DNA from 3 places in the Spartinivicinus marinus genome. Region 1 is predicted to be linked to each of the others. Evidence: predicted binding sites of a transcription regulator. Region 1 holds the regulator's gene; each other region holds the start of a gene.

Region 1 (10,365 bases):
ACCGCAACTTCCGTATAATTGGCGGAGCTGTTTTATTTATTCTCTATTTTGGTACTGTATGGCTACCCTGGGGAGACCGACAAGCCATTTTATTTGATTTGCCTGCTCGTCAGTTTCATATCTTTGGGATCACCTTCTGGCCCCAAGACTTGATGCTTCTGTCTGCCTTACTGATTATCTGTGCCTTTGGTTTATTTTTTATCACTGTACTTGCTGGCCGGATCTGGTGTGGCTACACCTGCCCACAAAGTGTATTTACCTGGGTATTTATGTGGGCTGAAAAAATCACTGAAGGTGACCGCAATAAGCGGATGAAACTCGACAAAACTGAGATGGGTTTTAATAAGTTTCGACGCAAGTTTCTGAAACACACTATCTGGCTTTTCGTCTCCTTAGCCACTGGCATTACTTTTGTTGGCTATTTCACCCCCATTAATGAGCTGGTAGCAGACCTTGCCTATGGTGCTGCAAACCCCTGGGCTTATTTTTGGGTAGCCTTTTTTGCCTTAGCGACCTATGGCAACGCAGGCTGGTTACGTGAGCAAGTGTGTATCTATATGTGCCCTTATGCTCGCTTTCAGAGTGTGATGTTTGATGAAAACACCTTAATTGTTTCCTATGATCCTCATCGAGGCGAAAGCCGTGGGCCAAGAAAACGCGGCAGCGACTATCAAGCCAAAGGGTTGGGTGACTGTATTGATTGCCAAATGTGTGTCCAGGTTTGTCCTACCGGAATCGATATTCGTGACGGTTTGCAATATGAATGTATAGGTTGTGCAGCTTGTATTGATGCCTGTGACAACATTATGGAAAAAATGAATTACCCTAAAGGGTTAATTCGCTATACCACAGAAAATAGCCTGGCAGGAAAAGCTACCAAAATCCTCCGCCCCAGTTTAATAGGCTATTTATCTGCTTTATTAATTGTTAGTGGTTTTTTCAGCTATACCCTTCTAACCCGAGTACCTGTCACGCTGGAAATTTCCCGCGACCGTAACACGCTTTATAATGAGACCAGCCGCGGTACTATTGAAAATGTCTATATGCTCAAGATTGGCAATATGGACCAGCATGACCATCCATTTAAAATCACTATCAGTGGTGTACCTGGAATGAAGCTCACGGAAGACACAGAAGTCGTTGTACCTACTGGTGAAGTAAAAATGGTACCTGTACGACTGGAGTTAAGCCCTGATAAAATTACCAGCCGGAATATGACTTTTCACTTTAAAGTGGTTTCACAAGATGGAGAACATTTGGCTGCCACTCAGGAAAGTCGTTTTATCGCCCCCACTGACCCCGTTAGATTGAAGTAATGACTATGCAGACCTCAGAGCAAACCGTAAAACAGACAGTAAACCCTTGGTATAAAGAGTTTTGGTTTTGGTTTGTCATGGCAATTCCTATGCTGGCAATTGCCTCAGGTATTGCGATGATTACGGTTTCAATCAATGGGGCAGACACCTTAGTGCGGGATAATTATTACAAAGATGGCCTGGCCATCCGTAATGACTTATCCCGTGATTATAAAGCCAAAGATTTACAGCTGGTTGCCACTATTAAGGTTGATAATTTAACCGGGGATATCACGGTTAAACTCGCTGGTAATTTAGCTCAATTCCCTACCAGGCTCAGTTTAAGCTTGATATCACCCACTATTCCTGATGATGACCAATCCCTGCTGATGCAGCATATTGCTAAAGGTCATTATGTTGGGCAGCTAAAACAGCAGGTAAAAGGGAAACGCTACATTCAACTGGAAACCATTCCTGCTGAACGGGATAAATATACAGATAATGACTGGCGGTTGATTTCTGATTGGTACCTAAGTAATGAACAGGAGTCCATCAGCTTAGGCAACAATACTGCCTCCGCCACCACTGAAGCTAGTTAACGGGCTGGTATCTTGCTGTGACCCAACTCACTGGCTGCTTTCATTGTGGTACGCCTATTCCTGCAGGCTCTGCCACCTTTTTTGCGACTGTTGCTGGTGAGCAACAGCCTATGTGTTGCCCTGCCTGCCAAACCGTGGCAGAAGCCATTGATCAAGGCGGCCTAAATCAGTATTACCAATATCGCACCAACAAAGCGGCAAAAGCCGAGGCAGCTTCCCAGCAATTTCAAGTGTATGATGAACCTGCCTTGCAGGATACCTTTGTTAAAACCCAGTCAAATGGGGATAAAACAGCATTACTACTGTTAGAAAATATCCATTGTGCTGCCTGCATTTGGTTAATTGAGCAGCACTTGCAACAATTCCCAGCGGTTAAGCAGGCAGCCGTCAACTTTACCCAACATCAACTCCAGCTCTGCTGGGACGCTAACATTATGCCATTAAGTGAGTTGATGGCAGCACTCCAGCAGATTGGCTACCCACCGCTCCCTTTTCACCCGAATCAACAGCAAAACCTGATGGCCAAACAGCGCCATAAAATGGTACGCCAGCTAGCTGTAGCTGGGATTGGCGCTATGCAAGTGATGATGTATGCAGTTGCCCTCTATGCTGGTGCCTTGCAAGGCATTGCGGAACAGCATCAGTGGTTTTTGCGCTGGGTTAGTTTCATTGTAGCCACACCAGTGGTGTTTTATGCTGCTAAGCCGTTTTTTCAAACAGCCTGGCGAGATATCCGTATTCGCCAGCTGAGTATGGATGTTCCCATTGCCCTAGCCATTGGCGGTGCTTATTCAGCCAGTAGTTGGGCCATGCTGACCAATAGCGGAGAAGTCTACTTTGACTCAGTCTGTATGTTTACCTTCTTCTTGCTGTTGGGCCGGTTTGTAGAATTTAACACTCGCCAACGCGCTCACCTGAGTAGCTCTCGGCTGAATCAGCTATTGCCTGATCAGGTGACTATTCTCTCTAAGGGCAAAGAAGCTGTTATCCCCTTAACCCTTCTCAAGCCCGCTGACATTATCCTGGTCAAGCCTGGTGCGACAATACCGGCTGATGGCACTATTTTGGCTGGGCAAACCACGATTAATGAAGCAGCCCTCACCGGCGAGTTTTTACCTGAACCACGCCAGGCTGGTGATCAGGTGATTGCTGGCAGCATCAATGTTGACCAGCCCGTTCAAGTGCAAGTCACTCATACGGGTCTCGATACTCAACTGGCCTGTATCGAGCAATTGCTAAACCAGGCCCAACAAGACAAACCACCCATTGCCTTACTGGCAAATAAAGTTGCCCATTATTTTGTGGCAAGCGTACTGGTTATTGCAACTCTGGTATTTTTTAGCTGGTGGTGGCTAGCACCAGAAGATGCGTTATGGGTTACCTTATCAGTGTTAGTCGTTACCTGCCCTTGCGCTTTGTCATTGGCAACCCCCACAGCATTAACTGCTGCGACCTATGCTTTACAACAACAAGGCTTTCTAATCACCAAAGGGCACTTGCTAGAAGGCTTAACCACCATCAGCCATATTGTGTTTGATAAAACCGGTACACTCACCACTGGACAGTTCAGTCTCACCCAGATGGTACCCATAGCAGCAATCAAGACTGATCAAGCCATGGCCTTAGCTGCTGCGTTAGAAATACACTCAGAACACCCTATAGCAAAGGCCTTTCCAGCCTCTTCTGCCTACCAAGCAGTCGATATTACAAACACGCCAGGCCAAGGCATCAGTGGCACAATTGATGGTACTGACTATCGAATGGGTATTGCTAGTTATGCCTGGCCTACAGAGAAAGTTACTCCTCCTTCCAGCCATGGCCATTGGCTACTACTGGCAGATGATCAGCAGCCTATTGCCTGGTTTGAAGTCAATGATAGTTTGCGAGAAGAGGTTATTGATACTGTCACAGCTTTACAGCGACATGGTTTCAAGCTCTCTTTGTTGACAGGTGATCGCTCAGCACAGGCCAGCATTACTGCCCAGGCTTTAACTATCCACAACCTTAAGCAAGGGGCTTCTCCTGAAGATAAACTGGCTTACATCAAGGCCTTACAAGACCAAGGGGATAAAGTGCTCATGGTGGGCGATGGTGTAAACGATGCTCCCGTATTAGCCGCTGCGGATGTTTCGGTTGCTATGGGTTCTGCCACCGACTTAGCAAAAACCCATGCTGATGGGATTTTGCTAAATGGTAAACTTGCCACATTACTGACTGCCTTAACTAAAGCACAAAAAACCCGGCAAATTATTCGGGGTAATTTAATCTGGTCGCTAACTTATAATGTGGTAGCACTGCCCTTGGCAGCACTAGGCATGATTCCCCCCTGGGCGGCTGCTATTGGAATGACCAGCAGCTCTCTAGTTGTGGTACTGAATGCGCTTAGACTGAATGCCCAGCAAGTCAATCAAGCTCAGCCTGATACAACAGCTAAGTTCACATGGAATAGTCAGCAACCCCACCAAAATACCACAGGCGTCTGATGATGGAGTCAATTTACCTACTAATTCCCATTGCCCTGATTTTTGTTGCTATTGGGGTGTGGATTTTTTTCTGGGCGGTGGATAGTGGCCAATTTGATGATTTAGAAAGTCCCGCTCACAGTATTTTATTTGATGATGAATCCAAACCATCTCCTCAAAAACAAACGAAAAACCAGTCAGCACCTACTGATAAACAAAACTCATCTGTTCCTGATACTGATAAACCACAATGAGCATTGAACTAAGTCAACTAATCAGTGCTTTTTTATTGGGCTTACTGGGTGGTGCTCACTGCTTGGGGATGTGTGGTGGAATCATGGCAGCAATCAGCCTTCACTTGCCTGAGCAAAAAAAACTACCTGTACTACTCAGTTATAATACCGGCCGCATTACCAGCTATACCCTAGCAGGCATGTTAGTAGGCAGTTTAGGCTGGTCAATTCAGCAGCTGGGGCCTGCAGCAAACCAAGGGCTCCGCTGGTTAGCTGGCATTTTATTGATTTTAATGGCCTGCTATATCGCTAACTGGTGGAAAGCACTGACGTGGCTAGAAAAAGCGGGACAGCATCTGTGGCGCTATATTCAACCATTAACCAAACCTTTTTTACCCGCAACTAACAGTAAACAAGGCTTTTGTTTAGGCATTTTATGGGGCTGGCTGCCTTGTGGGCTTATTTACAGCGCCCTAACCTGGTCTGCTGCCAGTGGCAATACACTTGATGGCGGACTGCTGATGCTGGGATTTGGTTTAGGAACACTGCCTACGGTATTAGCCACTGGCTTTTTCGCTGATACGCTAAAGCAATTTGTTGCCCACCACCTCACCCGCACAGTGGCAGCGATCATTATGATTGGTTTCGGTATATGGACGATTCCTGGCCCTCACCAAGCGCTGTTAATGCCAAACCATGAGAATCATGCTCATCATCATTGACCCATGTCAATTCTTTTCCAGACCACCGCTTTACACTGTTAATCTGTATCAACAGTGACAGGCCAAGTTTATGTTAGGACCTTTGAAGTGGCAGTCCTCGCTTATCGAACGATATAATCAGCAAGGCCCACGTTATACCTCATACCCTACTGCCGTTGAGTTTTCAGAATCGTTTGAGCCTGACCACTATCAACAAGCTTTAACAAAACTCAAACAGCAGCAAACACCGCTGTCACTTTATGTACACATCCCGTTTTGCGCTAGTGTTTGTTATTACTGTGGCTGCAATAAAATAATTACCAAAAATCGGCAAAAAGCCCTGCCTTATCTAACGGTATTGGAAAAAGAAATCCAGCTTGTCTCTCAACAGTTAGACTGTAAGCCTGTGGTTGAACAACTACACTGGGGAGGTGGTACCCCTACCTTTTTGACCCATGAGCAAACTACCCAATTGTTTACGCTGCTGGAGCAGCACTTTCAATTGGTGGATGATATTGACGGAGACTATTCAATTGAAATAGACCCACGAGAAGCTGACTGGCCAACCATGGGATTATTACGCTCCTTGGGGTTTAATCGTATTAGCTTAGGTATTCAGGATTTTAATCCAGTTGTACAAAAAGCGGTTAATCGCGTTCAATCAGAAGCTGAAACAGAAGCTATTTTTGAAGCAGCCAGGGCATTATTATTTAAATCCATTAATGTGGATTTAATTTATGGATTACCTTTTCAAACCACTGCCAGTTTTTTAGAAACCCTTGATAAAGTCATTGCGCTCTCACCCGACCGGCTATCTATTTTCAATTACGCTCATTTACCCCATCGGTTTAAGCCTCAAAGAAGGATTAAAGCCAGCGACTTACCTTCTGCTCCAGAAAAGCTCAGTATTTTACAACACAGTATTGATCGGCTACAGGCAGCTGGCTACCACTATATTGGCATGGATCACTTTGCTTTACCTGATGACAAACTGGCTACCGCTCAAGCAAAAGGCGAATTACATCGTAATTTCCAAGGCTATACCACCCATGGCCATTGTGACTTAATTGGGTTTGGCGTCTCTTCAATTAGCCAGATTAATGATATTTATTGCCAAAACCACACTGCACTTGATGACTATATTCAGTCAATCGAAAATAATCAGCTACCCATTAAACGTGGTATTCAATTAAATCAGGATGATTTACTTAGACGAGGTATTATTCAACAGCTAATCTGTCACTTTCAGGTAGATTTAGCCAAGTATTGCCAACCTTTCGGTATAAACTGGCACGTTTATTTCCAGAAAGAAATTATGCAACTCATGCCAATGGTTGAAGATAAGCTCATCACCCTAACTGATAGCAAGTTAATCATCACCAATAATGGAAGGCTGTTAGCCAGAAATATCTGTATGGTGTTTGATCGATATCTAGCAAGCAAACAATCATCAGAGAATTTATTTTCTAAAGTTATTTAATACTAAAAACTTTCGCTTGTTGCTAACTGGGTCACCCCCTACAATAATCACAATGTACCCGTTAGCCTAAATTAACAATTTTTGCGTTCGAGGCCTCAGCGTAACAATGATTGCCAAAGTAAAACCTATCAACCAAGTCGCTTGCAAAGATTGCATTCTAAGCACCCTTTGTCTGCCTATTGCCTTAAAAGTAGAAGATATTGATACGCTAGACAGCATCATTAAACGAGGCAAACCATTACGCAAAGGCGAGCACCTATTTTTCCAAGGTGACACATTCAGCTCTATCTATGCCGTTCGTTCGGGTGCCTTAAAAACCTACACCACCACTGATGATGGTGTTGAACAAATTACTGGCTTCCAACTGCCAAGTGAATTAGTTGGGTTAAGTGGTATTGATGACGAGCATTACCCCGTATCAGCCCAAGCGGTAGAAACCACTATGGTTTGTGAAATCCCCTTCGAACGACTGGATGAACTTGCCAGTACCCTGCCCGAGCTCCGTCGTAAATTAATGCAAATCATGAGCAAAGAAATTCGCGAAGATCAGCAAATGATGTTGTTGCTCAGTAAGAAAAATGCCGATGAACGTATTGCAACCTTTCTCTTAAATTTAGCTGCCCGCTTCCGTCGCCGTGGCTTTTCTTCTCAGGCTTTCAGACTCCCCATGTCTCGCAATGAGATGGGTAATTATTTGGGACTTGCGGTAGAAACGGTTAGCCGTGTCTTCACGCGCTTCCAAAAAAATGGCTTAATCGACGCGAATGGCAAGGAAGTCCTGATCAAAGATTCCATGACTATTTGCTCTTTAGCTGGAGGCAAACCTGTTAACCAAGCCAACGACTCATTAACAGGCTAGCCCTTCCCTAGCTGGGGAGAGCATCGATAAACCATTATTTGGAAAACTAATAATGATATTTGACGAATATTATATAAAGTCATTAATTCGTAATGTTCCTGACTGGCCCAGCCCTGGTGTAATGTTTCGTGATATTACGCCCTTATTTAAATCACCAAAAGCCCAACGCATGGTAGTTGATAGCTTCATTCAACGTTATGTAGATGCCGACTTTACCCATATTGGCGCCATGGAAGCCCGAGGTTTTTTACTTGGCTCAGTCATTTCCTATGAGTTGAATAAACCACTAGTGTTATTTCGAAAACAAGGCAAACTACCGGCGAAAACCATTGCAGAAGAATATGACATCGAATACGGAAAAGCAGTACTAGAAATACAACATGATGCCTTTGAAAGTGGTGCAAGCATCCTACTCGTGGATGACTTGATTGCCACAGGAGGCACTTTACTTGCTGCAGCAACTTTAACCCGACAGTTAGGGGGTAGTATTTATGAAGCAGCGGCTATTATTGACTTGCCAGATTTAGGTGGTAGCCAAAAGCTTCAAGACTCAGATATTCCCGTTTATACACTTTGTGCCTTTGCTAAAGATTAGTCAGTGTTAACTACTTCTGATCGCACCCCTCAAAGGGTGCGCCAGTCATCTAAGAATAAACCCGCTAGTTTCACCGTCATTTAAATGACAACACTGTCAGCTATTTGATCACTTCCCAACTATCTTTTTCATCTTACTCAACAAACATCGGACAGGTTAACAAGCAAAAGTGCTTTTTCCACTACTGCTAACTCCATACTTCACAGCATTTTCCTTACTAAATACTTTTTAACTTTTTCCAAGTAAAGCAAGCCGTTAAGTTGCGTATTTCAGTCTACACTAACCATAAAATAGGATTGTATTCAAGATAAGTCATTTTTTTGCAACGAATAAAAGGAATGCCAATAGCAGTAAAGGCCCATACTGGTCAAAAAAATGCATTAAAAACAATAAACGTAGGGAAAATGAGAGTTGAATAATGGGCATTTGTGCAGAAGAGCTAAGACATTATGTCGTTCAACCCACTTTAAAGCAATTGCAAATCAAGCATTGCTTAGCAGAAAACTTGCTAATGGGGACAGCTGCTCAGGAAAGTGGGCTTGGCTTCTACCTACGCCCTAAAAAACACCACTCCTATGGCATTTATTGCATTACTCCCCTGATGCATAGAAATATATGGGATAAATATTTGGTTCAACTACCAGAACTGGCAAGTCAGGTCAGGGGATTAGCTAGCCAACATGAATTTTTGGAAAATCCCCACCAAGAATTAGCTACTAATCTCAGTTATGCAACAGCTATTGCTTGGATGGTTTACCAGCGTGTCCCGAATTTTCCGACTAAAGGTGATCCTGCCAATTTAGGGCTATTGGGAAAATGCTGGCGCCGTTATTACCATGGTAAACCCCAGGCCTCACTAGACGACTTTATCCATAATTACCATCAATATATTCTGGGTAGACCTCAAGCCGCCTGATAGTTCAATATAGCACTTGCTTATGTTAAATATTGCAACAGGCTAACAATAGAGTCTGTTGTTTTGATTTATATGTATTTGCTTACTACTTAACTCTCTAAGCAAAAGTAGATGTTGTTATATTACCGCTTTGCTTAACCTGACAACTGCTCCGCACATTGAATACATAAGTCCGTATAAGGCATCACCTTTAATCGAGCAGGTGCAATCTCCTGCCCACAATGACTACAAAACAAATACTCTTCATTATCAATACGTGTCAATGCACGCTGGACCTTGATCAGTTCTGACAAAGTCTCATTACCTAGTGCATCAACCACCTCATCATTTTCACGCTCTTGTGCCTGCTCTGACCAGTCTCGGCTGGTGGGCTTTACTGCATCACGCTTCAATCGAGACAATCGCTGTTCCAACTCCATCTGTTTAGCCTGTAGTTGACGTTTTATGTCTTCATATAATGTCATGCAGTGCCTCACCACTTTCACATTCGTTATTAACAATTGTTATTGATTTACTCTATCTAACTATAGCGTTTTCTAACGTTCCTATTGTTTGGGCAAGCAATACAGACAAAAAGTTTGCTTGCCCTCCCCTTACTCACATACTTTGTTCTCATTAACAGCAGGCTCAGGTATAATCAGCCCCCCATTATCTGGTTGCCTTTACTTAGCAGTAACGATGTCTATGCAAAAGCCAAAATCTGACAAACTCACCCTTAACAAGCTACAAAAGCGCTTACGTCGCGAAGTAGGCCGAGCTATCGCCGACTTCAATATGATCGAAGATGGTGACAAAATCATGTGTTGCTTGTCAGGTGGTAAAGACAGTTATACCCTGCTGGATATCTTGCTAAATCTACAGCAACATGCCCCAATCAGCTTTTCTATTGTGGCGGTAAACCTTGACCAGAAGCAGCCAGGCTTTCCTGAGGAAGTACTACCTAACTATTTAAACTCATTAAATATTGACTACTTAATTGTTGAAGAAGACACTTACAGTATTGTCAAAGACAAAATACCCGAAGGAAAAACGACTTGTGCTTTATGCTCAAGACTGAGACGGGGTATCTTATACAGCACCGCAAAAAAGCTGGGCGCCACTAAAATTGCCTTGGGCCATCATCGTGACGATATCATCGAAACCCTGTTATTAAATATGTTTTATGGCGGCAAAATGAAAGCTATGCCAGCCAAGCTGGTTTCTGACGATGGTCAACATATGGTTA
Region 2 (10,365 bases), 5.6 Mb from region 1:
TCGACGTTATTAAACCAGGCGTATTCCATGCCTTCCCGAGAGGTCCAAACATTTTTACAAGTAATTGAACAGGTATGGCAGCCAATACATTTATCCAGATTTAATACCATACCAACTTGTGCGCGTATTTTCATTTTAGGCTCTCCTCACACATCTTCAGGCTATGGTTGTTCAGCTATATCGTTATTGGAAAGAGGTTGTGGTAACTCATGACCTGATGGGCCATCCAACCAATCGACTTTTGCCATTTTTCTAACCACCACAAATTCATCACGGTTACAACCAACAGTGCCGTAATAGTTAAAACCATAAGCTTGTTGTGCATAGCCACCAATCATATGGGTTGGTTTGAGTACCACCCGAGTCACTGAGTTATGGTGTCCACCACGCGTGCCAGTTACTTCAGAGCCAGGTACATTCACAATTCGTTCTTGGGCGTGATACATCATCACCATGCCTTGTTTTACCCGTTGAGAAACCACTGCTCGACAGGCAATAGCACCATTGGCATTAAATATCTCTACCCAATCGTTATCTTCGATGCCAGCTTCAGTTGCATCTAATTCACTCAACCAAATAATCGGACCGCCACGATTTAGAGTGAGCATAATTAAATTGTCAGAGTAGGTGCTGTGGATCCCCCATTTTTGGTGAGGGGTAATCCAGTTTAGAACAATTTCTTTATTGCCATTGGTGTGTTTGCCTTTTACAAAGTCGACCGTTTTGGTACAGATTGGCGGCCGATAAGAAACCATTTGTTCACCAAAGGCTTGCATCCATAAATGGTCTTGGTAAAACTGTTGCCGGCCAGTAATGGTTCGCCAAGGGATTAATTCATGAACATTGGTATAACCTGCGTTATAACTCACATGCTCAGACTCTAAGCCAGACCAGGTAGGAGAAGAAATAATTTTTCTGGGTTGAGCTTGTACATCCCTAAAGCGAATTTTTTCTTCATGCTTGGGCTCAGCTAAGTGTTTATGATTACGTCCGGTGAATTGACCAAGGGCATCCCAGGCTTTTACTGCCACATTACCATTGGTTTCTGGGGCTAAGCTTAAAATCACTTCTGCAGCATCAACTGCCGTATTAATTTGTGGTTGTCCTTTGCTGACACCTTCTTCATTAACACTGTAATTTAGCTGTCGAAGTAGCTCGACTTCTTCATCGGTATTCCAGCTAATCCCTTTACCGCCATTACCAGTTTTTTCTAACAAAGGACCAAGTGAAGTGAATTTTTTATAGGTATTGGGATAATCTCGTTCAACCACCATCATATTAGGGGCTGTTTTTCCTGGAATCAGATCACACTCGCCTTTTTTCCAGTCTTTCACCTCAAAAGGTTGGGAAAGTTCTCCGGGAGTGTCGTGGAGCATCGGTACGGTAACAATATCTTTTTCTACCCCCAGTTCGCCTTCTGCGACTTGAGAGAAAACTTTTGCGATTCCTTTATATATGTCCCAATCGGAGCGTGCCTCCCAGGCAGGGTCAACCGCCTTTGATAAAGGGTGAATAAAGGGATGCATATCGGAGGTATTTAAATCATCCTTTTCATACCAAGTTGCGGTGGGTAAGACGATATCGGAATATAAGGCAGTTGAAGACATCCGGAAATCAAGCGTTGTTACCAAATCCAATTTGCCTTCAACACCTTGTTTTTCAAAGTCGATTTCTTTAGGGATAATGCCATCACGAGTCGCATTGTCTTCATTTAATACGCCATTTTTGGTGCCTAATAAATACTTCAGCATATATTCATGGCCTTTACCGGAAGAGCCCAGTAAATTAGAACGCCATACAAATAGACAGCGAGGAAAGTTATTTGGATTATCAGGTTGTTCCGCAGCAAAACGAATGTTGCCAGATTTTAGCTGTTCCACTAAGTAGTCTTTTGGATCTTTGCCCGCTTGTTCGGCTTCTTTAGTTATTTCCAGCGGGTTTTTATTTAATTGTGGAGCGCTCGGTAACCAGCCCATCCGTTCTGACTTAATGTTGTAATCCAACATATGTTCTGGCCATTGGCTGTGATCAACTAATGGAGAAAGTACTTCGTGGATACTGACTTTTTCGTGACGCCACTGTGAACTGTGATTATAGAAAAAAGAAGTGGAGTTCATATGGCGAGGAGGGCGGCTCCAATCTAAGCCAAAGGCGAGTGGCTGCCAGCCTGTTTGTGGACGTAATTTTTCCTGACCCACATAATGTGCCCAGCCTCCGCCAGTTTGACCAACACAACCACACATAATCAGCATGTTAATCAAACTACGATAATTCATATCCATGTGATACCAGTGGTTCATGGCGGCGCCAACAATGACCATTGACCGGCCTTTGGTTTTATCGGCGTTATCTGCAAATTCCCTTGCCACCTGAATAACTTTTTCCCGTGAAACACCAGTGATTTTTTCTTGCCAGGCTGGGGTAAAAGGAATGTCATCATCGTAACTGGCAGCAACATTTTCACCACCCAATCCACGGTCAATACCATAATTGGCAATGGTTAAATCAAAGACAGTAGCCACTTTGGCTTTTTTGCCATTAGCGAGTTTAATTTCTTTATAGGGTAGTTTGCGTGCTAGTACTTCATCATGCTCGCAGTAGTTCCAATATTCATTGCTTTCGTCAGCAGCAAAATGGGGGAAGGCAACATCAACTGTTTTCTTTGGACCATCGATAAGAGAAAGCTGCAGTTTAACCTCTTTTCCTGATTTGCCCTCTTTATTTTCTATATTCCATTTGCCTTGTTCACCCCAGCGATAGCCAATGCTACCCTGTGGCGAAACGAGCTCATTAGTATTTTCGTCGTAAGCAATGGTTTTCCATTCAGGATTATTATCCTGGCCTAAGTTGCCCGTTAAATCTGATGCTCTTACAAAGCGAGTGGGCTTTAGGGTTTTACCTTCGTGCTCTTCTAATAAGACCAACATGGGCATGTCAGAATAACGACGAACATAATCAGTAAAATATTCGCTGGGTTTTTCTAGATGAAATTCTTTTAAAATAACATGACCAAAAGCCATCCCTAATGCTGCGTCAGTCCCTTGTTTGGGGTTTAACCAGATATCGGTTAATTTAGCTACCTCAGAATAGTCTGGGGTAATACTAACGGTTTTGGCACCTTTATAACGGACTTCAGTAAAGAAGTGAGCATCAGGGGTACGGGTTTGTGGTACGTTGGAACCCCAGGCAATAATATAATTAGAGTTATACCAATCAGCCGATTCAGGTACGTCAGTTTGTTCTCCCCAAGTCATTGGTGATGATGGAGGCAAATCACAATACCAGTCGTAGAAGCTCATGCAAACCCCACCAATTAGTGATAGGTAACGTGAGCCCGCTGCATAAGAGACCATTGACATAGCAGGAATAGGGGAGAAGCCAATAATACGATCAGGGCCATATTTTTTGGCTGTATGAACATTGGCCGCAGCAATAATTTCGTTGACTTCATCCCAGGATGAACGAACAAACCCACCCATACCCCGTTTAGTTTTATATTGTTTGGTTTTTTCTGGGTCTGAAACAATGGACTCCCATGCTGCTACAGGTGATTGATTTTTTCTTGCTTCTCGCCATAGTTTTAATAGTGGTTTGCGTACTTTTGGGTATTTAAGGCGGTTAGCACTATAAATATACCAACTAAAGCTTGCTCCTCTGGGGCAACCACGTGGTTCGTGATTAGGTAAATCGGGGCGAGTTCTTGGGTAATCAGTTTGTTGGGTTTCCCAAGTGACCAATCCATCTTTTACATAAATTTTCCAGCTACAAGAGCCAGTACAATTTACGCCGTGAGTGGAACGAACGATTTTATCATGTTGCCAACGACGGCGATAACTGTTTTCCCAGGCACGGCTTTCATTGGTTGTTTCACCATGTCCTTCAGAAAATTCACCGATTTTTTTCTTAAAGAACTGTAGTCTATCAAGTAAGAGACTCATTTTATTATCTCCATAGTAGCCAAACTTATTTCTACTATTCAGGCATTCACAATTATGGTTAACGTCTTGATCTGCTTTTTAGCCACTCTTATTTCAAAAGAGCACAGAAAGCTAATTTAGTGTTTGATATGGTATAACAGGCTATTCTTCCTCCGCTCTTGAAGGGCCATCCTTGGCCTATCAAGAGCTAAAGCGATATCCATATCGCAGTTACAGAATACCCTATCACCTCATATCCATTAACGTTTGCGCTATCTTCAGGTGAAGGGATAAGAATACTATTTAATTTATTTACTGCTGTTTTCATAAGGTTAACCATAAATATCATCTATGTACTGTCTTATGGGTTTTTATGCTCAGCACCTGGTCGCAGATAAAACCACCAGTTAACCAAAATGCATAAGCCATAAAAAGCTGCAAAACCATATAATGCATATTCAGGGGTGGTTGCTTTAATTTGCTCACCAAATACTTTGGGAATATAAAATGCGCCATAAGCCGCCACTGCAGAAGTCCAACCTAAAACGGGGCCAGCTTGTTCCTTATTAAATACCATTGCAATGGTTCGGAAGGTGGAGCCATTACCAATACCTGTCGCAGCAAATAACACTAAGAATAGTAGAAAGAATGGAACAAAGTATTCTTCTGGTGTGGCAGAGGCATAAGCGGCTTTCATATAATAGGCAACCCCTATTGCACTGAGCACCATCACAACCGATACAACTTGGGTAACGAAAGCGCCGCCGACCTTGTCAGCAATCCAACCACCTACAGGACGAATTAAGGCACCAATAAAAGGCCCCATCCAGGCATACATTAATGCAGAAGGGCCATTTGGGTTAACTGTATCGTGGGTTAAAATACCATCGGCACCTGCAACATGGGAGTAACCAAAAATCACTTTAATCGCTAATGGAAAGGCTGCAGAAAATCCAATAAAAGAACCAAAGGTCATGGTGTAGATAACACTCATTACCCAAGTATGTTGATGACCAAAAATTTGATATTGGCGGGTTAAGCTTTGCTTGATGTCCCCTGGAAATAATTTTAGTAGAAATACAGTTGAAGCAATAACAATAACCAGCACAATTTCTTTTGGCACATTAAAGCCGGAGCCATTAGCACTTTCTGGCAATATTAACCATAAACCAACAGTGGCAGTAATGAAGCCTACTAACAGCATGCAAGTGATAATCGAAAAAGCTTTAAATGGTGAGCCAATATCAGGTGATACTTCAGGGGTGCGAATGTTATTCATTCCAAACCAACCAGCAAAGGCTAGTGGAATTAAGAATAATAGCCAAACAAACCCAGCATTTTGAATCCAGGTTTCAGACCCGGAAGGGATTTTGCCGATTAGTGTGCCAGAGGTATTTTGCAGGGTCATTGAATCACCACCTAAAGCACCAAAGACGCCAAACGTCATCATTAATGGTACTAGGATTTGCATGGTAGTCACACCAAAATTACCTAAACCTGCATTTAGGCCCAAGGCTAACCCTTGCACTTTTTTAGGGAAAAAGTAGCTGATATTAGACATGGAGGAAGCAAAGTTACCACCACCAAATCCTGATAATAAAGCTAGCAGTTGAAATACCCAAAGTGGCGTGTCTTGGGATTGTAATGCTATCCCTGTACCTAAAGCGGGTAACATTAATAGAGCTGTAGTGAAAAAGATGGTATTACGTCCACCTGCTAAACGGATAAAAAAGCTGGAAGGAATACGTAATGTAGCGCCGGTTAAACCAGCAATGGCCATTAAAGTAAATAGTTCTGATTTTGCAAAGGGAAACCCTAAATTTAGCATTTGTACCGTAATGATGCCCCAGTATAACCATACGGCAAAACCGCACAATAAACTGGGAATGGAAATCCATAAGTTTCTATTGGCAATTTTTTTGCCAGTAGATTCCCAAAACTCTGTATTTTCAACATCCCAGTTAGTAATGTCTGCGCTTTTAGAAGCAGCAACTGGGGGAGGGTTGGATGTATGAGTAGTCTCTGACATGTCGTGCTCCTATTAATAAACACTCTCGTCTAGTTCTAAACCTTCTGCTTTGCGTAGCTTGCGAATAGCAATATTCATTAAAATCATGCAGATGGCGACAATGGCAAACAACACCATAAAGCAGGAGCTGCGTACCCCGATCCAATCATTTGCTATGCCGAAAATAATAGGCAGGGTGAAACCACCTAGGCCGCCAAGAACGCCTACCATGCCGCCGACTGACCCCATATTGGCTGGATAATAATCGTGGATAATGCGATAGACAGATGCTTTACCAATACCTTGGGCGATACCAATAAGGAACACTAAAATTGTAAATACCCAGATATTAAGGCCCACTTTAAAGTGTACATCTCCCTCAATACCGTGAATAATCATGGTAGTTTGAGGGTAAGATACAAAGAATAAGCAAATTAATGATACCCAGAAAACTGCCCAGTTAATTGAGCGGGCACCAAACTTATCAGATAACCAACCACCTAAAGCTCTGATAACACCAGAGGGTAAGGTAAATAACATGGTGATAAAGGAAGCTGTTTTTAAATCTAATTCGTATTCACCGACATAATATTTGGGTAGCCATAGTGCTAAGGCTACAAACCCCCCAAAAACAAAATAGTAGTAAAGACCAAACCGCCAAACTCTAATTTCTTTTAATGGGGCTAGCTGAGCGGCTAAAGAAATATGTTTACCTGATTTTTTCCGTTCTTCATGAGCCGGGTCATTAAAAGTGAAAAACCAAAAAATGATGGCCATGATGACCATTGCAATAGAGTAAATTTGAGGTACTGCCCGCCAGCCTAAAGCAACTACAATCATCGGAGCAACCAAGTTGGTAATAGCTGCACCGGCATTACCAGCGCCAAATATTCCCATTGCAGTGCCTTGACGCTCTTTTTCAAACCAGGCTGAGGTATAAGCGATACCAATTGCAAAAGAGCCACCTGCTAAGCCAACAAATAAACCAATGACAAGGTATTGCCAATATTCAGAGGCAAAAGCTAAACCATAAGTTGGTATGGCAACCAATAACATGTGAATAAAAAAGACAATCCGGCCACCAAAGCGGTCAGTCATTATTCCTAGAGGTAAACGGGTAATTGAGCCAGTAAGTATAGGAGTAGCGACTAAAATACCAAACTCAGTATCTGATAAATTCAACTCCTGTTTGATTTTTATTCCGATGATAGAGAACATGGTCCATACAGCAAAGTTTGCTGCAAAGGCCACGGTGTTCATGGAAAGGACTGACCATTGCTTTTGGGTATGGCTAAGCATTTTAACCTCCTTTACGACGACATACCCTGAAGTTAGGTGAGGTTAATGAAAGCTGAGTTGACCAGGGTCAATAGTTGTTCTGGTAGAAAGTTGTCTAACTAGGGAGTATACCTCTTTAGAGGTATGGTGATAAATTGGTATAACCTACTGATAAATAAGAATTTTTTTGTTTTCCTGGAAAAATAATGAAGAAAAACAGCAATGTGTGTTCTTAAGAGGTACTATTGCCAAAAGAGGGGTGATTTAATTCTTATTGTTAGTAAATATAAATCATTCTCACTATGTTTTAAAAGCTGAAAATTTAGGTTATTTGGAAAGAGTATACTTGAGCTTAATTCTGATTAAGAATAAAGCTATATTAGAATATAGTTATGGTTGAAAAAAAACATTATAGCTTATTGACGCGAGTAGGAGTGGCTTTCGCTGCTGTGGTTACGCTTGGGCTGGTGAGTATGATTAGCTCAGTCATTATTGCTGATTCAGCAGAAGGTGACAGTTATGCTATTAATTTAGCTGGCTCATTGCGAATGCAAAGTTATCGGATAGTAGCGTTGTTGCAAAGAAAAGAGCAGCCATCAACTGTAAAACAGGCTATTAATGATTTTGAGCAGCGATTATCAAACCCCATATTGCAGCATGTTGTGTCCAGTCAGTTGGACCAGCAAGTCAATGTTAGCTATCGAGAGGTTGTCAATCGTTGGCAGAGTTTAAAGCCACAGTTATTGGATAATTTTACCAAAGACATTGACTTCGTTCATTTACAGCAAGTGGATAAGTTCGTTAATGAGATTAATGAACTGGTGAAACATATTGAGGTGGCCTCAGAGACTAAAATTTATACTTTGCGTGCGATTCAAGTTGTTACTTTATTTTTGACTTTACTCGTCATTTTTATCGCGATGTATAATTTACATGCACGGTTGATGGTGCCTTTGAAAGAGTTGGTACAAACGGCAAGTGTTATACGGGATGGAGGATTTAACCAGCGCTCATCTTATCAAAGTGCTGATGAGTTAGGTTTGCTTAGTAATACATTTAATCAGATGTTGGATCATCTTACTCAGCTTAATAGCGAGTTAGAAAAGCGAGTAGAGCAGAAGACAGCGACATTACAAAGAACAAATAGAGTCTTAGAAACACTTTACGAAACCAGTCGTTGGCTAAATGATTTTCCACAAGAATTCCAAACCAGTATTATCAGATGTTTAAAGCGTTTACAGCAATTAACGGAGTTAAAACGAATTTCTGTTTGTTTGAAGCTGGATGATAGCGAGCCATTCAACCAAATTTTATCTTCAGATCAAATTAAACGACCACCATTTTGTCAGTTTCCAGATTGTGAAGGCTGTAAAGAAAGGCGAGAGATTCAGGGCGACTTAAAACAGTCTCAGTTAATGTCTTTGGATATTAAAAATCAAGTAGGTAAATATGGAGAGCTTTTAATAGAAAACGAAATAAATACACCAATTACAGACTGGCAACTACAGCTATTACAGGCATTTGCTGATATGGTTGCGACAGCCTGTAATCATAACCAGTTTATTGAACAAAAAGCACGACTGGCGATGATGAGTGAACGTGCTGTTATTGCCAGGGAATTACATGATTCATTAGCGCAATCTCTATCCTATCAAAAATTACAAGTTGCTCGGTTAAGAAAGTTATTACAGTCTGAAGCCAATACAGATGTATTAGAAAAAACAATAAATGAAGTTCAGCAAGGACTAAATGCTGCATATCGACATTTACGAGAATTACTCAGTACTTTTCGCTTGAAAATAGATGCCCCCGGGCTTGAGCAAGCATTAAAAGGAACAGTAGAAGAGTTTCAACAACAAACTCATATACGATTACATTTAGACTATAGATTGCAGCAGTTTCGTTTAACTGCACATGAGGAGATCCATTGCTTACAAATTGCGAGAGAGGCTTTATTAAATGCTATTCGGCACTCTAATGCTGCAGAGATAACACTTTCTATACATGAAACTGAAAATGAACAGGTTGAGTTATCCATCTTAGATGATGGTATAGGAATAGACTTGAATGTTGATAAACCTAACCACTATGGATTAATTATAATTCAAGAGCGGGTCAATAGCTTGAAGGGGACATTAACCATAAGGCGTTGCGAAAGTGATGGAACAGAAGTTAAAGTAGAGTTTACACCGCAACAGCTGGTTAATAATCAAACACAAATACGTGGGTTAGTGTAAAAGATGAGCACTTCAGTAGTAAACGATATTATTATCATTGATGATCACCCGATGTTGCGTAAAGGGTTGATTCAACTGCTGGAACTAGAAGGCGATTTTAATCCTGTAGCAGAGTGTGGTGATGGTAGCCAGGCAGTTGCTTTAGCGCTTCAATACGAGCCTGATTTAATTTTGTTAGATCTGAACATGCCAGGTATGAGTGGTATTGAAACCTTAAAAGCGTTACGAGAAGCTGAAGTAGATGCTCGTATCCTGATGTTCACTGTTTCAGATGATCAGCAGGATGTAATGGAGGCTTTTAAATGGGGAGCAGATGGCTATTTGCTGAAAGATATGGAGCCAGAAAAAGTGGTTGAGCAATTACGTCAGGCGTTAACAGGGCAAATGGCAATTAGCCCTGAGCTTGCTGTTATTCTTGCTTCAGCAATAAGACATAAAACAACTGCTCGTAAAGCGAGTATTGATGAATTAACCAGTAGGGAAAAGCAAGTGTTAAAGCTTATTGCTGAAGGACAAAGTAATAAGCTAATCGCTCGTAAGCTAAAAATATCGGAAGGGACAGTAAAAGTACATGTTAAACGGGTATTAAATAAGTTGAATATGAAGTCACGGGTTGAGGCTGCTGTATGGGTAGTCGAAAATCGAATCAGTTGACTATTTTAAGTATCGCTTTTGAATCTCTGCTAGCTTACCACTGTGCTTAGTTTTTATAAAAGATTGCTGGAGCCTTTTGACAATATCAGAATCAGTGTCTTTTTGTATGACGATATAGTACTTTTTAGAGCCATCTAATAGAAATAGCTTTTCGAAGTCGCTGTATTGACTATCAGCTTTTTTGGCTAAATAGGCTAGTGAGTATTCCAGAAATACAATTAGGTCGGTTCGGCCAAGCAATAGCATGCGTACATTTTGCTCATAGTTTACT
Region 3 (10,365 bases), 5.6 Mb from region 1:
AGTTCAGAAAGAACAAATAACAACTTTATAGATAAATGTAAAAATATGTAAACAATCAAGATTCGCGTTGAGTTTATTTATGATTCATATTATTATTCAACCGTTCAACTATAAATAGTTTTTCATTATTAGTATCATGCGGATCATATACAGTGAATAGGCGTTTTTTGGAAGCGATTGGCTTTGTAATACTCTTCAATATATTACTTGGGCTAATAGTTAGGTTAGTCACATTAATTGTTGACGTAAATATTATTGGTGCCATATTGACTGCCTCAAGTGTAGTTGCTTCAATCTATTTGCTGATCAACTACGAATCACTATTGAAAAATCTGGTCGAAGAGTAATTTTCTGAAGAAAGCTAATTTTTAAGACATACTGTTAATAAGTAATTCTCTAGGAATCCATATAGAGCCAAACTTGAAGCCTGGATGATTTAATTAAAACACAAAGCACTCCGAACCACGGACAAATCTGGTGTATGACAAGCATACCAGTACCTTGTAACTTTCCATTAAATCATTATTTCCAACAACTTCGATGGGTTGACACTCCCTGTTACAACAACTATAGAGCATAAGTTATATATGCGGAGTTTCATGGGAAGTCGTTACTCGATGCAGCCCCTAAAAACCATTCCTATTGGGTACACTAAGTATCTGATTTTCATGATACAAACTGGTTATCGATCAGACAAAGGCTAATCTGCTTTTTACACTATGAATATATAGCTAAGTTAATCCTCCAATCAATATTCAAATTGTAAAAAAACAACTAAAATAGTATATAAATATTATGCTTTAGCTTAGAGATGAAGGGCATAAAATATGGATTTTTTTGAAACCATTACTACAACGCCTGAAGTTACTACTACAACAAATATTTTTAGTAAGAAGAAGTTACTGATTGTCGATGACTTTGAAAGTTTCCGATTATCACTTAAAAGAATGATGGTAGATATCGGCATCAGCTCAATAGACATGGTTCAGAATGGAAAGCTAGCCATCGCATCCTGCAGTCAACAGCCATATGATATAATAATCTGTGACTTTAACTTAGGTGAAGGAAAAAATGGTCAGCAGGTATTAGAAGAGCTAAGGCATCTCAAATTACTAAAACCTAATAGTATTTTTATTATGGTTACAGCTGAAACTACCAAGGAAATGGTCATGGGTGCACTTGAGTGCCAACCCGATGCGTATCTATCAAAGCCTATCAATCAAGCTGTATTAAAAAAGCGCCTAGAAAATCTTGTAAAACAATCAGAAAAACTAGCTCCAGTTAAACAACTGATTACTAAAAAAGCATATAAGCAAGCAATTGAAAAGTGCAAAGATGCATTAAAAAATGAAAACCGATTTAGTCATTGGTATGAGAAACAACTCTGCGAGCTATTTATTTTAACAGAGCAGTATGATGAAGCTAAAAATCTTTGCAATAGTATTTTAGCAGCTAGAACTGCAGATTGGCCACACCAAATGTTAGGCCAAGTAAATCAAATTCTTGGCAACAGTGACCAAGCGATAAAGAATTATGAAGCACTTTTCAAAATAAATCCAAATGCGGTTGCTGCATATGATGAAATTGCCGATGTTTATCTCTCCAAAGGTGATACAGAAAAAGCCCAGAAGGCTATTCAACAGGCAACGAATATTTCACCAAATACAATGGCAAGACAACAAAAACTTGGCAAAATTAGTCGTGAGATTGGTGATTTAGATGTCGCTGTCAATGCTTTTAGATATACTATAGAGTTAGGTAAGAATTCTTGTTTTGATTGCGCAGATAATTATGTAGAACTAGCAAGCTCGTTAGTCGACTTATCAGAAGAAAGTGACTCTATTGATAAACAAAAAGCCCTTAGTGAAACATCTGAATTATTTAAAAAAGTTAACAAACGATTTACTTTAGATATTAACACCTCAATAAAAATAGACTTAACCAAAGCCAGGACCTTATATTTCCAGAAAAATAAAAATGCATCTAACGAGATTATCGAAAAGATCAATTCCGTTTACAATGACCAGAATAATCAATTATCAGCAGATACAAAATTTGAAATAGGTAAAACATTTTTCGTATGTAATCACAAAGATGTTGCAGAAACAATTCTCTTCCAACTAGTAGAGGAAAAATCAGATGATAAAATATTTGTTAACAAAATATTAGCCTTTCTTGATGAACCTGTTAGTCAGAAAAATAAAAATGAAGCAGCTATAGCAAACAAAGAAGGGATCCATTTATATGAGCAAAAAGAGTATCAAAAAGCCATAGAACAATTTCAACAAGCACTTGAACATTCACCAAGGAACCCAGGCCTGAACCTGAACTTAATTCAAGCCTGTTTATACTTATTACAAGAAAAATTCAGCCTTAAATGGCTGGATTTATGCGAGCAATCATTATTTAATGTAAAACATTTAAGAGAGCACCACCCACAATATGCTCGATATCAAAAGTTAGCCAAGCCTGTAGAGCAATGGAAAAGAAAAGCTCAAAAAGCATAATGTGTAGAACTGATTAATAACCAGTTCTACACATTGTTAAATACGCTACTAAGCCGTTCTGTTAACCGATTAAATACCCCCGTAACACTCTTTTTACTTGGATGGGTTGTAAAATTCCTCACACTACCTTCTGCTAAGCCTAATTGGTTAGCAAGTAGTTTCTCTAAAGACTTTCGTTTCAGCATAATAAAACCAAACCGGATAGCAGATTTATTTTTTAGTTTATTAAAAATCTTTAATAACCGATCCGCTAGCTCAACCCGAAATAGCAGGGCGTTGTTATCAAGCTGCAGCTGTTTTCCTTCATCGGCTAAGAGCTGATTCAATTTATCAGCCTGTTCATGCATAATTTTAATACTAGCAATAATATCATTTTTCCTATTGTAGTGAATAGTTTGATCCCAATCAGAAGAGCGTGCAACAAAGGCCCACCACCTTGCCCTGACTTTCTGGAAAAATAGTTTTACCTTCCCAGACTGACTAGTATCTGTAGGCATATAGTCATTCCAACTCACTCGATGATTTTCCAACCGCTCGACTAGTTGAATGGCTTCACCCACATCAGAAACTGCCTTATAGCCAGATAATTTAGGTGTTAAATCATCAACAGCAGCAACAAACAGCTCTAACTGAATAACATAGCTTTGATAGTGTTTAAGTTGTTCCCGCAGCTGTTCTATACCATCTTTAGTCGCCAAATGGGTATGCGGCTGCTTCAATAATTCCTGGCATTTATTAAGGTCCACCTTTAAATTATCGAATTTGCGAGTCTTATAATCAATAACATGATTACTAAAGTGGTTATCCGCCTTAGTAGCAATTTGTTGTATTGACTGCTCAAACAAGCCTCCCCGACTCAACATAACGACCTGTTTTTGGCAAGCTTCTAAGCGTTCAAATAATTGGCTAAGTAACTTTTTATCATGCTCAATCACTTCGGCCGCTCGTGTCGTATTTGCTCTAATCCTATATTTACCTCGATGCTGTTTTATTTCATTAATAGGCTCAAAGGGATTATCATGAGTTTTAAATAAAACTCGATAGGCTCTAGTCGTGCGGTTTTTTTCAGAGCCTAATACATCAATATATTTGGTAAATATATCAGCTATCTTTTGATCATTCGGTTCAAGCAAACTTTGAATTAAAGTTGACTTATTTGAGTTGTGGGCTTGTTCTTCTGCAATTGCACCATTACCCACTAATATATTTAAGTAATTAGCCAAACTTTGTGCTGTTTGTGGAAAAGGCTCCTTTATACAAACTCTGCCATCTTCAATCTCTAGAACACCAGCACTAGGCATTTGCTCCTTTATTTGTGTTTGTATCTTATTGAAAACAGACAGGTGTTTAGGCGATGCCCATTTACCATTAACAGGCCGCTGCTCATTACCGGTTTTCGAAAAATAACTCACTGGATCTTTAGGTAACCGCCTTAACTTTGCTTTAATTTCCCATTTACCATAGGATAATATATATTTACTGAGTGATCGCTCAAGATAGTTTTTGATTAACTGCCGCTCATCATCATCAATGACTACACCATTATCCTCTAGGCTATTACCCTCTAGAGTATTATTCACGAGCTGGTGTACAGCACGGCTAGAAGCAATAAGCTCACTGCTGGTCACCGGCTTAGCCATCGTTTGTGGCTGATAATCAAGCTGCTGATGATTAAATAATTGTTGTGCAGCTATAGACTCACTCAATCTAACAACATTTCCATGCCCAGCTAGCGGAGCAGCATGTTCTACGGAAAAATTATCGGCTCTACTACCTACATCATGTGTATCTGGGTTACATCCAATAGGATATGTCATGGCTTACTTCCCATACCAATAACAGATACCCTCATCATAACCAATTATAGTAAGTACTAATCTACTAAAAAAGGCTGTTCTATTTTATATCCTTTCCTTACTTGTTTTAGAGTGATCAATTTTTAAACTTTAAGCACCAGCCACCAGTCTTGTAATGCAACTCACCAAGTATTGACTCAGATCAAGCACAATAAATAGTATAAAACACCATAAAGACATACTATATATAGTATACATCACTCATTGTTTAGTAGTTAGAAACCATCATGTTGAGTACAAATACTGTCGAATCACTACCGCTCCTAGATATACGCAACACTTATCAGGAGTACTTAACCAAGCAAGACTGGCGGATTAAGGCCAATGCCAACCAAGGTTATTCCCTAGGCGGTCTTATTTTAAACACATCAGGTAAAATGACAGCCCACTACTGGCTACATTGCCTTTACCCTGAAGCAGTAAGAAATGCTCACGTTAATGCTGACTTTCATATTCATGATCTGGATATGCTGGGGGGGTATTGTGCTGGTTGGTCATTACGCCAACTGTTGTATGAAGGATTTAATGGAGTAGCAGGCAAGGTAGAGTCAGCTCCACCCAAACACTTATCTGCAGCATTGGGGCAAATTGTTAATTTTTTAGGCACCTTGCAAAACGAATGGGCTGGCGCTCAAGCTTTCAGTTCTTTTGATACTTACCTCGCACCATACATTCGCAAAGATCAAGTCAACTATCAACAAGTAAAACAGTTAATCCAAGAATTTATTTATAACCTTAATATCCCTTCCCGCTGGGGTACCCAGACACCTTTCACAAACCTAACATTTGATTGGACCTGTCCTGTCGATTTACAAGAGCAAGTCCCTGTTATAGCAGGTGAAGAACAGCCTTTTAGCTACGGCAAACTCACAAAAGAAATGGCCATGATCAATCAGGCATTTATTGAAGTAATGACTGAAGGTGATGCTAAAGGACGTGTTTTTACCTTCCCTATTCCTACCTACAATATTACACCTGACTTTGATTGGGAGTCAGAAAATATTGATCGCTTGTTTGAGATGACCGCTCGATATGGACTGCCTTATTTTCAAAACTTTTTAAACTCAGACCTACAGCCTCATATGGTACGCTCAATGTGCTGCCGACTACAGCTCGATGTACGTGAACTATTGAAGCGAGGCAATGGACTATTTGGTTCTGCCGAACAAACTGGCTCTCTAGGCGTGGTTACTATTAATTGTGCTCGTTTAGGCTATCTACACCAAGGCAATAAACAAGCGTTATTTGAACAGCTAGATTATTTATTAAATTTAGCAAAAGACAGTTTAGAAATTAAACGTAACGTTGTTCAACAGTTAATGGATGAAGGATTATACCCCTACACTAAGCGCTATTTAGGCACTCTTCGTAATCACTTCTCGACCATTGGAGTTAATGGCATCAATGAAATGATTCTAAACTTTAGTGATAACCAAGAGGATATTACTACCAGTAAAGGGCAACAGCTTGCTCTAGAATTACTCAACCATATCAAGGAGAAGATAGTTGCATTTCAAGAAGAAACCGGCCAATTATACAATTTAGAAGCAACTCCCGCCGAAGGAACCGCATACCGATTTGCCAAAGAAGATAAAAAAAGATTTTCTAACATCATCCAATGTGGGACTACTGACTCCCCATACTATACCAACTCAAGCCAATTACCTGTTGGATATACTGATGACCCATTTTTAGCACTAGAGCTACAGGAAAAATTACAACGTACTTACACAGGGGGAACTGTCCTCCACCTTTATATGGCAGAACCTATTTCAAGCAGTGTCAGTTGTCGTAAGCTTGTTAAAGCTGCCTTGAGCAACTTCAAAGTACCATATATCACAATTACTCCTACATTCTCTATTTGTCCTGTTCATGGTTATTTGGCAGGCGAACACGAGTTTTGTCCAAAATGCGATGAAGCAATTCTTGCTAATGAGGTTGAATAAAGAAAAAATTATGGCTAAGCAAATATTAACAAACCACCCAAAAAGACAACGCTGTGAAGTCTGGACCCGAGTCATGGGCTACCATAGACCAACTTCTGCTTTTAACCCCGGTAAACTGGCTGAGCATAATGATAGACAGTTTTTCACTGAGTCTACATCTGCAAAGCGAATAGCAGCTACTTAAAACCAACCATAAAAGCCAGGGACGGTCTTGTTCTTTATTTGTTTACTAGGCAGTTTATATGAGAGAAATACAAATAGGTGGCATAACTCCCCTCACCACCATTGATTTTCCTGATCATTTAGCAACAGTACTATATTGTCAGGGCTGCAATTTACGCTGCCAGTATTGTCATAACCCTGAGCTGATCAAGATTACCTCTGGGCAATATGCTTGGCAGAGTATTCAACAATTTCTAAAACGTAGAACGGGTCTAGTCGAAGCGGTTGTTTTTAGTGGTGGAGAGCCCTTAATTCAGAATAATTTAGTAGAAGCTATTCAGTGGTGTAAACAACAAGGCTTTAAAGTCGGTATTCATACCAGTGGCAGCATACCTAAACGATTTACCTCTATAATATCATTAGTCGACTGGATAGGCTTTGACTTTAAATCACCTCCTCACTTAGCTACTACTATTACAGGGAGTAAAGTCTATTATCAAAAATGTATGACAAGTCTAACCCAGCTAATAGAGTCCAAGGTATCCTACGAAATCAGAACAACTATCAACTACCAACTCATAAAGCCTGATGACTTGCTCATAATGGCAAAGGTTTTAGCCTCACATGAAGTCAAGCAATGGGTACTACAACCCTTTAAATCGGGTAATATTTTAAATACAGCTCTAAATCAACAATCCAACTACTATGACTTAGAGCTGCTATTACCTGAAATCAAACGATATATTATTGATACTCAGATTCGCTCTTACTAAATAATGAAATGTATTCAGCTCCACATCGAATAGATAAATTAATTATAGGTGGTAACACATCAAGCTCTATATTATCCAATAAGTTTTTAACCTGTAGTCCTAGCTCTGTGTCCCCCCCTATCGTTAACTGGCGTTGAAAAAATAAGGTATCAGGGTCTTCCTTTCGTGCAGCTAACAATATAAAACTATTTAAGTTTCCTTCTATCGTCACATCAGCCAAACCATTTTTATTAATGAGTATTTCATTTTTTTCATTACAACCAAATAACCAGCTAATATTTAAATCAGTAATAGCTACTTTTAACCAGGAACCTTGTAAAAATTCACAATCACCATCTGCTAATGCTTCACTAAAAATTTGTTGCAATAAGCGGCTAAGCAACTTCTTCTGTAAAGCAAAAGGCATATAAACTAGAGGCTTTGCTATTAATTTTGGTACAGCAGGCAACAGCTTTTGTTTATCAGGCAAGCTAACAATCATAGCAGCTATACTCATTTTAAGGGTTAATCGAAACTGAGTAGTATCTACTATATAACAAGTTATCGTCTTGATATAAGTCAACTCTAATAATAATCGTCCCCCTACTTATACAGCTTATACAGCTTATACAGCCAACATACTGTTATTTTTCTTCATATATGTTTCATTGAGTTTTTAAACACACCATCATGAGTGAACTATAATTAACAACAACTTATTAAAACCGATAGAATAAAGACAAGTTATGGATAATTTTGGAACAGATATTAAAACAGAAGCAACTGACAATCAGCTTACTATTTTTATCGGAAAAAACTTCACACGAGAAGTTGTGCAAGCATTTAAAGAAGCTTACTTAAATGCTAAAGATAAAGTTCATACTTATATTATTGACTTTCAGAAAACGGACTATATGGACAGCTCTGCAATAGCCGTGATGATGTGTATGAAACAAGACTTAAGTACAAAAAATATACATTTAGTACATTGCAATAACTTTATATATAAAACACTACAATTAGTACAATTCGATAAGGTATTTACAATTAAACGCTAGCTTGTTAAATGTGACATTATATCTACCCCATTAGTGTTTACTCATCAATAGTCGCCCCCCTTGATACAAGTCAAGCTTGTCAGTCACTCGCTTTGTTACTCTTACAATATTTGAACTTATTAACTATCAATCATACCCACTTACTTATAGCGATCACTTTTAGAAGCTAGATACTTTGATTCGTAAGCAGTACACAGGGTATAGCAATGAGGACTTGATATATGGAGTTGGTCTGCCCCGCGGGAAGTTTACCAGCCCTTAAAGCTGCAGTGGATAATGGTGCAGATGCTGTTTATATAGGCTTTAAAGATGACACTAACGCACGTCATTTTGCTGGCCTCAACTTCAATGATAAAAAGGCCACTCAAGCATTAGAGTACGCAATCAATAAAGGGGTAAAAGTATTTGTAGCTATCAATACCTACCCTCAACCAGCAGGATGGGCACGTTGGCAAAAGGCTGTTGATCTTGCTGTAGATTTAGGTGTCAATGCCCTCATTTGTGCTGATCTCAGTGTTCTTGATTATGCACATAATACCTACCCTACTCTCAACTTACATTTGTCAGTGCAAGGTTCTGCAACTAACTATGAAGCATTGAAGTTCTATCAGCAGCATTTTGCAATTAAACGGGCTGTGTTACCACGCGTATTATCTTTAAAACAAGTTCAGCAGGTTGCCACAAAGTCGCCTGTAGACTTAGAAGTATTTGCCTTTGGTTCGCTCTGTATTATGGCAGAAGGTCGTTGCCACTTATCCTCGTACCTAACAGACCAATCACCCAACACCTGTGGTGTCTGCTCTCCTGCCAGTTTTGTTCGCTGGCAAGAATCCAACGAAGGACTAGAGTCACGATTAAATGATATATTAATTGACAAATTCCAACCAAATGAAAAAGCGGGTTATCCCACTCTTTGTAAAGGCCGCTTTGAGGTAGCAGGCACAGTCTATAATGCTATTGAAGAACCCACTAGTCTTAATACCATAGCACTTATTCCCCAATTATCAGCGATAGGCATTAAAGCAGTTAAAATTGAAGGCCGTCAACGCAGCCCTGCTTATGTCGCTCAAGTCGTCAGTACTTGGCGACAAGCATTAAATTGTTACAAGGCAGATCCTAACAACTTTATAGTGAAACCTCACTGGCAAAACGAGCTTGCTAAGGTTTCAGAAGGTACGCAAACAACGTTAGGCGCATACTCAAGACCCTGGCAGTGATACTCTTCACAGATGGATTTTAGACTTAGTTATTTTCGCTGTGAATATTTTTGTAATTTGCCCTATACCCTAAAATAAGTCATGAATGGTATAAAGTAATGAAGTTATCTCTTGGCCCTATTTTATACTTTTGGCCTAAACAACAGGTTTATGATTTTTACCAAAATATTATAGATACACCGGTTGACATTGTATACCTGGGAGAAACTGTTTGTAGCAAACGTCGAGAATTAAATACAGATGACTGGCTTGAACTAGCGCAGCAATTAGCCAGTTCAGGTAAAGAAGTGGTACTTTCAACTCTGGCGCTTATTTCAGCAGAATCAGAGTTAAACAGTTTACGGCGTCTTTGCCGTAACGACTCGATTATCATCGAAGCCAATGATATGGCAGCAGTGCAGCTTTTATCTGCTCAAAGGATTCCATTTGTGACAGGCCCCGCCATCAATATCTATAATGGTAGAACTCTCTCCCTTTTACATCGACAAGGGCTTAAACGCTGGGTAATGCCTGTAGAACTATCTGCTCAGTCTCTCCAATCTATATTAACAGAATGTATTGAACAAGGTATTAAAGATACGCTTGAAACAGAAGTATTTAGTTACGGTTACTTACCTCTGGCTTACTCTGCTCGATGTTTTACTGCGCGTTTTCGTCATTTACCAAAAGACAACTGTCAATTTGTGTGTCTTAATTACCCCGATGGCATCCTCGTTAACAGTCAAGAGAATCAACCATTATTTACCTTAAACGGAATTCAAACCCAGTCTGGTAGTTTATATAACCTAATGAGCCAAATACCAGCAATGCAAAAAATGGGTATTGATATTGTTCGTTTAAGCCCTCAGTCTCACGATATGAAACAAG

Evidence for each region. The regulator FNR, encoded in region 1, switches genes on or off when oxygen is low (the NO sensors DNR and NnrR bind a similar motif). The targets are predictions, from matches to a motif close to TTGATNTANATCAA.
Region 2: a site for FNR is predicted at 7,282-7,295, ahead of OQE68_RS03670 (nitrate/nitrite transporter). Genes of this name have one in related genera too.
Region 3: a site for FNR is predicted at 8,342-8,355, ahead of ubiU (ubiquinone anaerobic biosynthesis protein UbiU). Genes of this name have one in related genera too.

What each region holds. Positions count from the first base shown of each region.
Region 1 covers NZ_JAPJZK010000001.1:6,345,798-6,356,162, forward strand. The annotation lists gene ccoG (cytochrome c oxidase accessory protein CcoG) at 1-1,316, shown strand, start outside; gene OQE68_RS27885 (FixH family protein) at 1,322-1,894, shown strand; gene OQE68_RS27890 (heavy metal translocating P-type ATPase) at 1,912-4,377, shown strand; gene ccoS (cbb3-type cytochrome oxidase assembly protein CcoS) at 4,377-4,610, shown strand; gene OQE68_RS27900 (sulfite exporter TauE/SafE family protein) at 4,607-5,311, shown strand; gene hemN (oxygen-independent coproporphyrinogen III oxidase) at 5,382-6,770, shown strand; gene fnr (fumarate/nitrate reduction transcriptional regulator Fnr) at 6,877-7,629, shown strand; gene OQE68_RS27915 (adenine phosphoribosyltransferase) at 7,682-8,224, shown strand; gene OQE68_RS27920 (hypothetical protein) at 8,643-9,140, shown strand; gene OQE68_RS27925 (TraR/DksA family transcriptional regulator) at 9,275-9,604, opposite strand; gene ttcA (tRNA 2-thiocytidine(32) synthetase TtcA) at 9,819-10,365, shown strand, end outside.
Region 2 covers NZ_JAPJZK010000001.1:751,498-761,862, reverse strand. The annotation lists gene narH (nitrate reductase subunit beta) at 1-134, opposite strand, end outside; gene OQE68_RS03680 (nitrate reductase subunit alpha) at 162-3,938, opposite strand; gene OQE68_RS03675 (MFS transporter) at 4,279-5,946, opposite strand; gene OQE68_RS03670 (nitrate/nitrite transporter) at 5,959-7,224, opposite strand; gene OQE68_RS03665 (type IV pili methyl-accepting chemotaxis transducer N-terminal domain-containing protein) at 7,596-9,440, shown strand; gene narL (two-component system response regulator NarL) at 9,444-10,094, shown strand; gene OQE68_RS03655 (substrate-binding periplasmic protein) at 10,095-10,365, opposite strand, start outside.
Region 3 covers NZ_JAPJZK010000001.1:740,412-750,776, forward strand. The annotation lists gene OQE68_RS03605 (substrate-binding periplasmic protein) at 1-31, shown strand, start outside; gene OQE68_RS03610 (tetratricopeptide repeat-containing response regulator) at 828-2,507, shown strand; gene OQE68_RS03615 (hypothetical protein) at 2,534-4,324, opposite strand; gene OQE68_RS03620 (ribonucleoside triphosphate reductase) at 4,591-6,309, shown strand; gene nrdD (anaerobic ribonucleoside-triphosphate reductase) at 6,320-6,493, shown strand; gene OQE68_RS03630 (anaerobic ribonucleoside-triphosphate reductase activating protein) at 6,552-7,244, shown strand; gene ubiT (ubiquinone anaerobic biosynthesis accessory factor UbiT) at 7,216-7,725, opposite strand; gene OQE68_RS03640 (STAS domain-containing protein) at 7,970-8,281, shown strand; gene ubiU (ubiquinone anaerobic biosynthesis protein UbiU) at 8,503-9,498, shown strand; gene OQE68_RS03650 (U32 family peptidase) at 9,597-10,365, shown strand, end outside.